2 regions of the Shewanella sp. FJAT-51649 genome follow, and region 2 is predicted to be linked to the other one. Evidence: predicted binding sites of a transcription regulator. Region 2 holds the regulator's gene; the other holds the start of a gene.
What was found. The regulator sigma-54, encoded in region 2, starts transcription at its own class of promoters, with help from an activator protein. The targets are predictions, from matches to a motif close to GTTGGCACGNNNNTNGNNT.
Positions count from the first base shown of each region.

Region 1: a site for sigma-54 is predicted at 908-926, ahead of K0H59_RS14385 (BON domain-containing protein). Genes of this name have one in related genera too.

Region 1 covers NZ_CP080411.1:3,243,978-3,248,255, reverse strand. Annotated here, with positions in the region: gene K0H59_RS14390 (DUF3224 domain-containing protein) at 1-191, shown strand, start outside; gene K0H59_RS14385 (BON domain-containing protein) at 325-873, opposite strand; gene K0H59_RS14380 (hypothetical protein) at 1,147-1,623, opposite strand; gene K0H59_RS14375 (sigma-54-dependent Fis family transcriptional regulator) at 1,878-3,290, shown strand; gene K0H59_RS14370 (diacylglycerol kinase family protein) at 3,376-4,278, opposite strand, start outside.
Region 2 covers NZ_CP080411.1:772,108-776,385, reverse strand. Annotated here, with positions in the region: gene lptA (lipopolysaccharide transport periplasmic protein LptA) at 1-61, shown strand, start outside; gene lptB (LPS export ABC transporter ATP-binding protein) at 58-789, shown strand; gene K0H59_RS03395 (RNA polymerase factor sigma-54) at 895-2,370, shown strand; gene hpf (ribosome hibernation promoting factor) at 2,399-2,686, shown strand; gene ptsN (PTS IIA-like nitrogen regulatory protein PtsN) at 2,689-3,132, shown strand; gene rapZ (RNase adapter RapZ) at 3,129-3,983, shown strand; gene K0H59_RS03375 (HPr family phosphocarrier protein) at 3,970-4,245, shown strand.

The sequences.
Region 1 (4,278 bases), 2.4 Mb from region 2:
GACAGGGCAGTTTTGTGCTGCAACATTTTGGCATTATGACCGATGGGCAAAATCGCTTGCACCTTGAGGTTGTCCCCCATTCTGGCGCGGGTGAGCTCACAGGGCTATATGGCACTATGGCGATAAGCATCGAAAATGGTCAACATTTTTATGAATTTAGCTTCTGCATCGAACAGGAAGCCGAAGCCTAAGGCATGATTAACATGACATCGTGCCGATAAAACAAAACCAGCCGAAGCTGGTTTTGTGGTTTTTGCCCGAGTGACTAATACCAACCGCTGAGTTATCAAGCGCTGAATTAGCAAGGGCTGCATGTCAGGACCATTATGAGGTTTTGACTTTGATTTTATCGACGACCTTTTTCACATCATCGGTATTTTTAGCAATGGTCAGGGCTAATTGACGTTCGGCATCGCTAGCCACTTCACCCTGTAAGGTCACAACGCCATCGGCAACGTCGACGTTAATTTGGGTGCCCGATACGTCGGTCGAGAACAACAGACGGGTTTTCACGACCGTTGCGACCTTAGAGTCGGTTAGGGTCTTCACCATCTCACTGGTGCCTTCGTCTTCATTCATCACGGTTAATTTGTTATCGACCCCTTTTACCCCATCTAAGCTTTTGATGAGTTCAGCGGCGAGCGCCTTATCGACACTGCTCTCCACTTGACCCGTTAAAGTGACATGGCCGTTTTTCACGTCGGTCATAATGTCAAAGGAGTTGAGATTAGTATTGAGCAACAAAGTCGTTTCGGCCTTGCCATCGATCCAAGCATCTTTGGCATCGTCTTTCCAATCCTGTGCGGCGGCCACATTTAAACTGATAGAACCGACAAGTAAGGTGGTTAAAGCTAAAGTTGTCGTGTTTTTCATAATGATATCCTCCGTTGTTATCTCGAAGATACTAAAGCGTGAATCGTGCCAATGTTTTTATATTGCTGATTTTAAATGGAATAAATTTGATTTGTGACGTATTTTAGGAGTTTAGCTTAATCGCCAAATCGGCGCTTTTTACCGACAAAATGTAAATATTACCGAGGGTGATTCAGCGATTGGGCTTAAGTGGGATAAGCACTAAAAACAGCCAGATCACAAGCAACAAAAACGCGGCTCAGTTGGCCGCGTTATTTGGAGGTGTAGGCGCATTTACAGGGCTTGGCAGCGCAGGTGCAAAGTATCCAAATGGATTTGTAGCCAGGCAATATCCTCGGCCAATTGGCTGATTAACCTCGGGTGATTGGCTTTTTTAATTAACTGTTTGAGGTGGCTAAGGCGCTGACGCTCAAGCTCACAGAGCACGACGAGGGCATCGGCAAGTTGTTGTTTGATAAGTAAAGCATCGACATCGGCATAGGGCCGAGTCTGCGATGGCGGCACTGAGTGCGGGCCTAGGTGCGGGCCCATTTGTTGCAATGTTTGGGCGAGCAGTTGCCTAAATCGTGCCTGCATTCCTTGGTACGTCTTGATTTGGGCGATAAAAATGCGTTTTAGGCTGTAGTCATCGACTGAAGTATTGGCCCGAGTATAAAAATCCACGCCGGTTTGCGTCAGCTCGATTAACTCATTAACCAGCTTAATATCGGCGCTCAGCTCGGTCTGATGTTGCGCAACATTAGACGTCATAACGACCTCCTGTGGTAGTTTGGGCTGCTCCGCCGACACGGATTGCCCAAGTTTTTTATGGAAATATCAACTTCATTCAGCTTCTATGCATATTTCGTTCACTTTTTAATGATAAGTTAATGACTTGATTTAACTGATGATATTTATCCATTGTCGCCAGTGGGCTGCTTATTATCGGCAACTCTTACCGTTGAGATTGTTAAAATTTCACGGCTGGCATACAGTGGTGCTTCATTCACAGGGAGTGGCACAAGATGATCCGACCAACGCTTTTCTATCATCTACAGGACTTCGAAACTGAGCAGGCATTAGTGCAGCTCGAGGGCGCGCAGACCTACAACAAGCTACGCAGTACCGATGATTTATCTTGGATTAGTCAGCTGGAGGCCAATCGTATCGATGTGGCGATCATTGAGCTGCCCCTTCTAAGTCGTGAAGATTACTTAGCCTTACTCGAGTCCAGCGCCATTGCGGATGTGGAGTTTATTTTCCTCTCCGACGGCCTGCCGAATCCTCACCTCGATAAACTCTTGTCCAAATACGCGGGCTACCATTTCCGTAAGCCCATCGATATGTCATTGCTGTGCGAAACCTTAGCGGATTTTGCCCAGCATCTGGTTGCCAACACTTCGACGCGCATTCGCCCCTTTGCCAGCGAATTAGACCAATATGGTCTGCTGGTGGGCTCCTCGTTACCTATGCACCGCTTGTATCGCACTATCCGCCGCGTGTCGGCCGCCGAGAGCAATGTGTTGATTATCGGTGAGAGTGGCGCGGGTAAAGAACTGGTCGCCAATACCATTCACTTAGCCAGCCCACGGGTGAATAAGCCCTATATTGCGATTAACTGCGGCGCCTTGAGCCCAGAATTGGTCGATAGTGAACTCTTCGGTCATGTAAAAGGCTCTTTCACTGGCGCGAATCGTGATCATCAAGGGGTATTTGAGCAGGCCGAAGGCGGCACCTTATTCCTCGATGAAGTCACCGAGATGCCGCTCGAGCATCAAGTTAAGCTATTAAGGGTGCTCGAAAATAATGAATATCGCCCCGTCGGTAGCCCTAAGGTGCTCAAGGCGAATGTGCGTATTGTGGCGGCGACAAACCGCGATCCTCTAGTGGCGATTGAGCAAGGGCAGCTGCGGGAAGATTTGTACTTTCGTTTAGCGCATTTTCCCATTCAAGTGCCGCCATTGCGGGAACGCGGGGAAGATATAGTGGGTCTTGCAAAGCATTTTCTGGCCTATCGCAATGCGGCGGAAAAACAGAGCAAAGTGTTCTCGAACACAAGTTTAGAGGCGATTGCAGCCCACACTTGGCCGGGGAATGTGCGCGAGTTAAAGCATGCTATCGAGCGCGCTTATATTCTGGCGGACCATGAGATTACTCCTGAGCATTTACAGCTTACGCCCAGTTTGGAAAAAGAGGCGTCTGCGGAGGAAAATGTGGTGATCCCCCAAGGTATGCGCCTTGAGGATCTGGAAAAAATCGCCATTTACCAAGCGCTTGAAACGAGTCAGGGCAATAAAACCGACACCGCCGAGCAGCTTGGGATCAGCGTTAAAACCCTCTATAACAAGCTCAGTAAATATGAGCAGGAGTCAGACGTTCAAACCGCTGATGCAGATTCCGTTAGCGAAGATCCCGTTAGCAATAGTGTCGCCAAGTAGCCATCTACCTTTAAATGCCTAAAATAAGCTAATGCATTGATTCCGCATTTGATTCAGCTTTGATTCAGAGTTGATTCTAAAAGTGTTAGCTTATTTGGGACTCTGACTGCGGTTCATCATTTTGCGCTTGATAGGGCACAAACACCTTCAAAGAGGCGGGCAGGATATCGATATTGAGTTCCTCCGGCTCACAAATTTCGCCATCAATCACATACTTGCATGGGGGCTGACTGCTGATCTTCACCTTTTTTGCGTGGGCGTGTTTTACTTTGCCAGTGTTGCTCGAGGGCGCAGAGTCGCTATTGGCGGCCTCTTTAATCCAGCCGGTAAAAGCCAGTTCAGCCAGGCTGATAAGCTGTTCATTCGGCTCATTATTTGAATCCAACCAAGTGATATCCAACAAGCCGTCAGTCATATTGGGTTCGCCCTTACCTTGGGCGAGTAAGCTGGTAAAAGGCGCGGCATTGGCAACCACTAGGCTGTGGGTTTGCACTGTCATTGGGGCTTGGTCATCTAAAGTCAGCTGCAACTCGAGGTTGGTGTCGGTGTTCACCGCGCGCCACAAACCATCGAGATAGGCGAGTTGGCCGAGGGCATTTTTACGCTCGCGGCTTGCCGACTCAATCATTTGTTGCTCAAACCCAATGCCGACCAGCAGTAACACCAGTCGCTCATTGCAACGCGCTGTGTCTATGGTCTGTGTCTGGCCTTGGATAATATTATCAAGGGCTTGGGAGACAGCATTGAGCTTACTGCTTAAACCAAAGAGGGCGTGTGACAGGGCATTGGTGGTGCCTAGAGGGATAATGCCTAAGGTGATATCGGTGTCGATAATCTCCGCTGCGACCTCTGTGACTGTGCCATCGCCACCGCAAGCGATAATGATATCGGCGCCCTGAAGCCGTGCTTTTTTCGCTTGGGTTTGGGCGCTAATCTCTGGCGTGGTGAGCGCTAACTGCACCTCAAAATAGTGTTTCAGTTCAGTGCA
Region 2 (4,278 bases):
TCAGGAAGAACTCAAGAATCAGCCTGCGGACAAACCTGTGAAAAAACAGGATTCTAAATGACCCAAATCACTTTAAAAGCACAGAATCTCGCTAAGAGTTATAAGAGTCGTCAGGTTGTGAAAGATGTCAGCCTGACGGTCAAAACGGGTCAAGTCGTCGGCCTACTCGGCCCAAACGGCGCGGGTAAAACCACCACCTTTTACATGGTCGTGGGCTTAGTCAAAAGTGATAAAGGCCATATATTTATCGACGATGATGATTTAACTGCCGATCCCATGCACCTGCGCGCTCGCAAAGGCATTGGTTACCTGCCACAGGAAGCCAGTATCTTTCGCAAGCTGACAGTGCACGACAATATCATGGCGGTACTGCAAACCCGTAAAGAGCTCAATCGCGACCAACGCGAAGAAGAGCTGGAACATCTACTCGAAGAGTTCCATATCACCCATATTCGCGATAGCCAAGGCATGTCGTTATCGGGCGGTGAACGTCGCCGCGTCGAAATTGCCCGCGCCTTAGCGGCCAATCCTAAGTTTATTCTGCTCGATGAACCCTTCGCCGGTGTCGACCCGATTTCGGTTATCGATATCAAGAAAATCATCGAACAACTCAAGAGCCGAGGCCTTGGGGTACTGATCACAGACCACAATGTGCGCGAAACATTGGACGTCTGTGAACATGCCTACATTGTCAGTCACGGAAACCTGATTGCCGAAGGAACTCCCGCAGAGATCTTAGACAATCAGCAAGTTAGGGCTGTGTACTTAGGTGAACAATTCAGGCTATAGTTACTTAAACAGAGCCAATTAGCCTTGAATTTTGGCTTATCAGCGCCATCAATATGATAACAAGCGGCCTAAATTCAAAATAATAACGTAGGGATCAGCGGTAACATGAAAGCGTCACTCCAGCTCAAACTGGGTCAACAGTTAACCATGACGCCACAACTTCAACAGGCCATTCGTCTGTTGCAATTGTCGTCATTGGAACTGCAGCAAGAGATCCAGCAAGCCTTAGACTCTAATCCTCTTCTCGAGCTGGAAGAGGAGCAATTCGATGCGCCTACCGAACGTAAGCAAGATATCGCCGATACCGACTTTAGCGAAACGACGGCCCAGCCACAGGAACAAGACAATTCCACCGTGGACATTGCCGAGTCGCTGACCAAAGAATCCCTACCCGAAGAACTGCCCATGGACACCACTTGGGATGAAGTCTTTACCGCATCGCCAAACTCAGGTTCAGGCGCGAGCCGTGAAGATGACATGCCCTTCCAAGGGGAAACTAGTGAAGGCCTGTACGAACATTTAGAATGGCAAAAAAACCTCACGCCCTTCTCTGAAACCGATTTAGCCATCGCCACCGCGATTATTGATGCCATCGACGATCAGGGTTATCTCACTCAAAGTACTGAAGATATCCTCGAAGCTATGGGCAATCCAGAGATAGAACTGGATGAAGTCGAAGCCGTACTCAAGCGCATTCAACACTTCGATCCCGTCGGTGTCGCAGCAAGGGATTTAAGCGAATGTCTGCTTATCCAACTCTCCCACTTTGCGCCGGATACCCCACACCTCGAAAACGCCCGCATGCTGATCAAAGATCATTTAGATCTGATCGCTGCCCGCGACTTTAGGTTGTTGATGCGTAAAACCAAGCTTAAGGAAGATGACCTGCGCGAGAGCATTGCCCTCATCCAAACCTTAAACCCTCGCCCCGGCTTACTCATCACCCCTGTTGATGAAGAATATGTCATCCCCGATGTGTCGGTGTCGAAGAAAAATGGTCGCTGGGTGGTCGAGTTAAACCCAGACTGTATGCCAAAAATCAATGTTAATCAGCAATATGCAGCCATGGCGCGCAGCACTAAAAGCCAAGCCGATAGCCAATTTATCCGCGGGCATCTGCAAGAAGCCAAGTGGTTTATTAAAAGCCTTGAAAGCCGTAACGAAACACTGCTCAAGGTGGCAAACTGCATAGTGCAATATCAACAGGGTTTCTTCGAATACGGTGAAGAAGCCATGAAACCTATGGTCCTAAACGATATCGCCGAGGCGGTAGAGATGCATGAGTCCACCATTTCACGGGTAACCACACAAAAATACATGCATACCCCAAAGGGACTTTTTGAACTAAAATATTTCTTCTCAAGCCACGTCGGGACTGATGATGGCGGTGAGTGCTCATCCACGGCAATCAGAGCCTTCATTAAGAAACTGGTTGCAGCGGAAAACCAGAAAAAACCATTAAGCGATAGCAAGATGGCGCAACTTCTGGCAGAACAGGGAATTAACGTTGCGCGCAGAACCATTGCGAAGTACCGAGAGGCGATGCTTATTCCCCCTTCCAATCAGCGTAAAAGTTTATAGCCTAAAGTGGAAATCGGAGGACGTTTATATGCAAATAAACCTGAGTGGACACCATATCGAGATTACTGAATCGTTACGGGCTTATGTTGAGGAAAAGTTTTCAAAACTTGAACGTCATTTCGAACAGATCAATAATGTGCACGTTGTGCTCAATGTTGAGAAAATGCAACAAATTGCCGAAGCGAGAATCAACCTCACCGGTGGTGAAGTCTTCGCGACTTCAGAGCATGCAGATATGTATGCTGCCATAGACGTCCTGATCGACAAGCTTGATCGTCAGGTTATTAAACACAAAGAGAAGTTAACAAAACACTAGCAATGGAACTTCGTACCATACTGCGGCCGGAATGCACGACCTGCGCCACTCCGGGCAGTAAGAAAAAGGTACTGGAACTTATCAGCGACTTAGCCGCTGCCCAGTACCCCACCCTCTCATCTCAAGAGATCTTCGAAAGCCTAGTGGCGCGCGAAAAGATGGGGAGCACAGGTATAGGTAACGGCATCGCCATTCCACATGGTCGATTAACCGATATAACACAACCCATAGCCATATTGGTGAAATGTGAGGAGCCGATAGCCTTTGATGCTATCGATAAACAACCTGTCGACATTTTATTTGCGCTGCTGGTGCCTGCTGACCAATGTCAACAGCACTTAAGCACTTTGTCCTGCATGGCTGAAAAGCTCAGCGACAAACAAATATTGAAGCAATTGCGCAAGACGCATGATGAAACGGAACTCTATCAGGTAATCACTGGATGAAACTGGTCATAGTGTCAGGGCGCTCAGGCTCAGGCAAATCGGTCGCACTAAGAGTGCTTGAAGATCTCGGCTACTATTGTGTCGATAATCTTCCTTTGCCGCTGATTGGCAGCTTACTCGAACAGCTCAAGGGCAGTAACGATCTCGTCGCCATCAGCGTTGACGTGCGTAACCTGCCGGAGCAAGACAAGGTACTCGTCAAACAGCTCGCCAGCCTGCCAGAGGGCACTGAACTTACCAGCTTCTTCTTAAATTCCAGCGATAAAGTACTGCTAAAGCGCTACAGCGAGACTCGGCGCTTACATCCCTTATCTAAGAGCCGAGTATCACTGCAGGAAGCCATTAAGCTTGAAGGCAAATTGCTCGAGCCACTGTCGCAACAGATGGATCACTACATAGATACCTCGAATCTGAATATCTATGAACTCAGCGACCAAGTACGGCAAATCCTGCTTGGCAGTGTCGATAAGGAACTGGTGATCAACTTCGAGTCCTTCGGTTTTAAGCATGGTATGCCAACCGAAGCCGACTTTATGTTCGATGTGCGCTTTTTACCCAATCCCCATTGGGAACCCGAGCTGCGCCCCCTCACTGGCTTAGATGAACCTGTGGCAGAGTTTTTAAATCGCCAGCCACTGGTCAATAAGTTCATCTGGCAAATCGAGAATTTACTCGAAACTTGGTTGCCCCATTTAGAACGTAATAACCGCAGCTATTTGACCATCGCCATCGGCTGTACTGGCGGTCAACACAGATCGGTTTACGTGGCCGAGCAACTGGCTAAACGCTTTAGCAACGGCAAACACAAAGTGAATGCCCGCCACCGAGAGTTAAGCCATGCCAAAGCTTGAGCGCCAAGTCACCATCTGCAATAAACTCGGCTTACATGCCCGCGCCGCCACTAAGCTCGTGGTGTTGGCCTCAGAGTTTGATGCCAGCATTACGCTGATCCAAGGTGAGAAACAGGCCTCTGCCGCCAGTGTGTTAGGGCTACTCATGCTGGAAACGGGTATGGGTAAAACCATTACCCTGATTGCCGAAGGCCCGGATGCCGAACCAGCGCTCAATGCCATTTGCGCGCTTATTGACGCTAAGTTCGACGAAGCCTGCTAATTGCCTCGACATCTCATCTCGATGATCTCTACC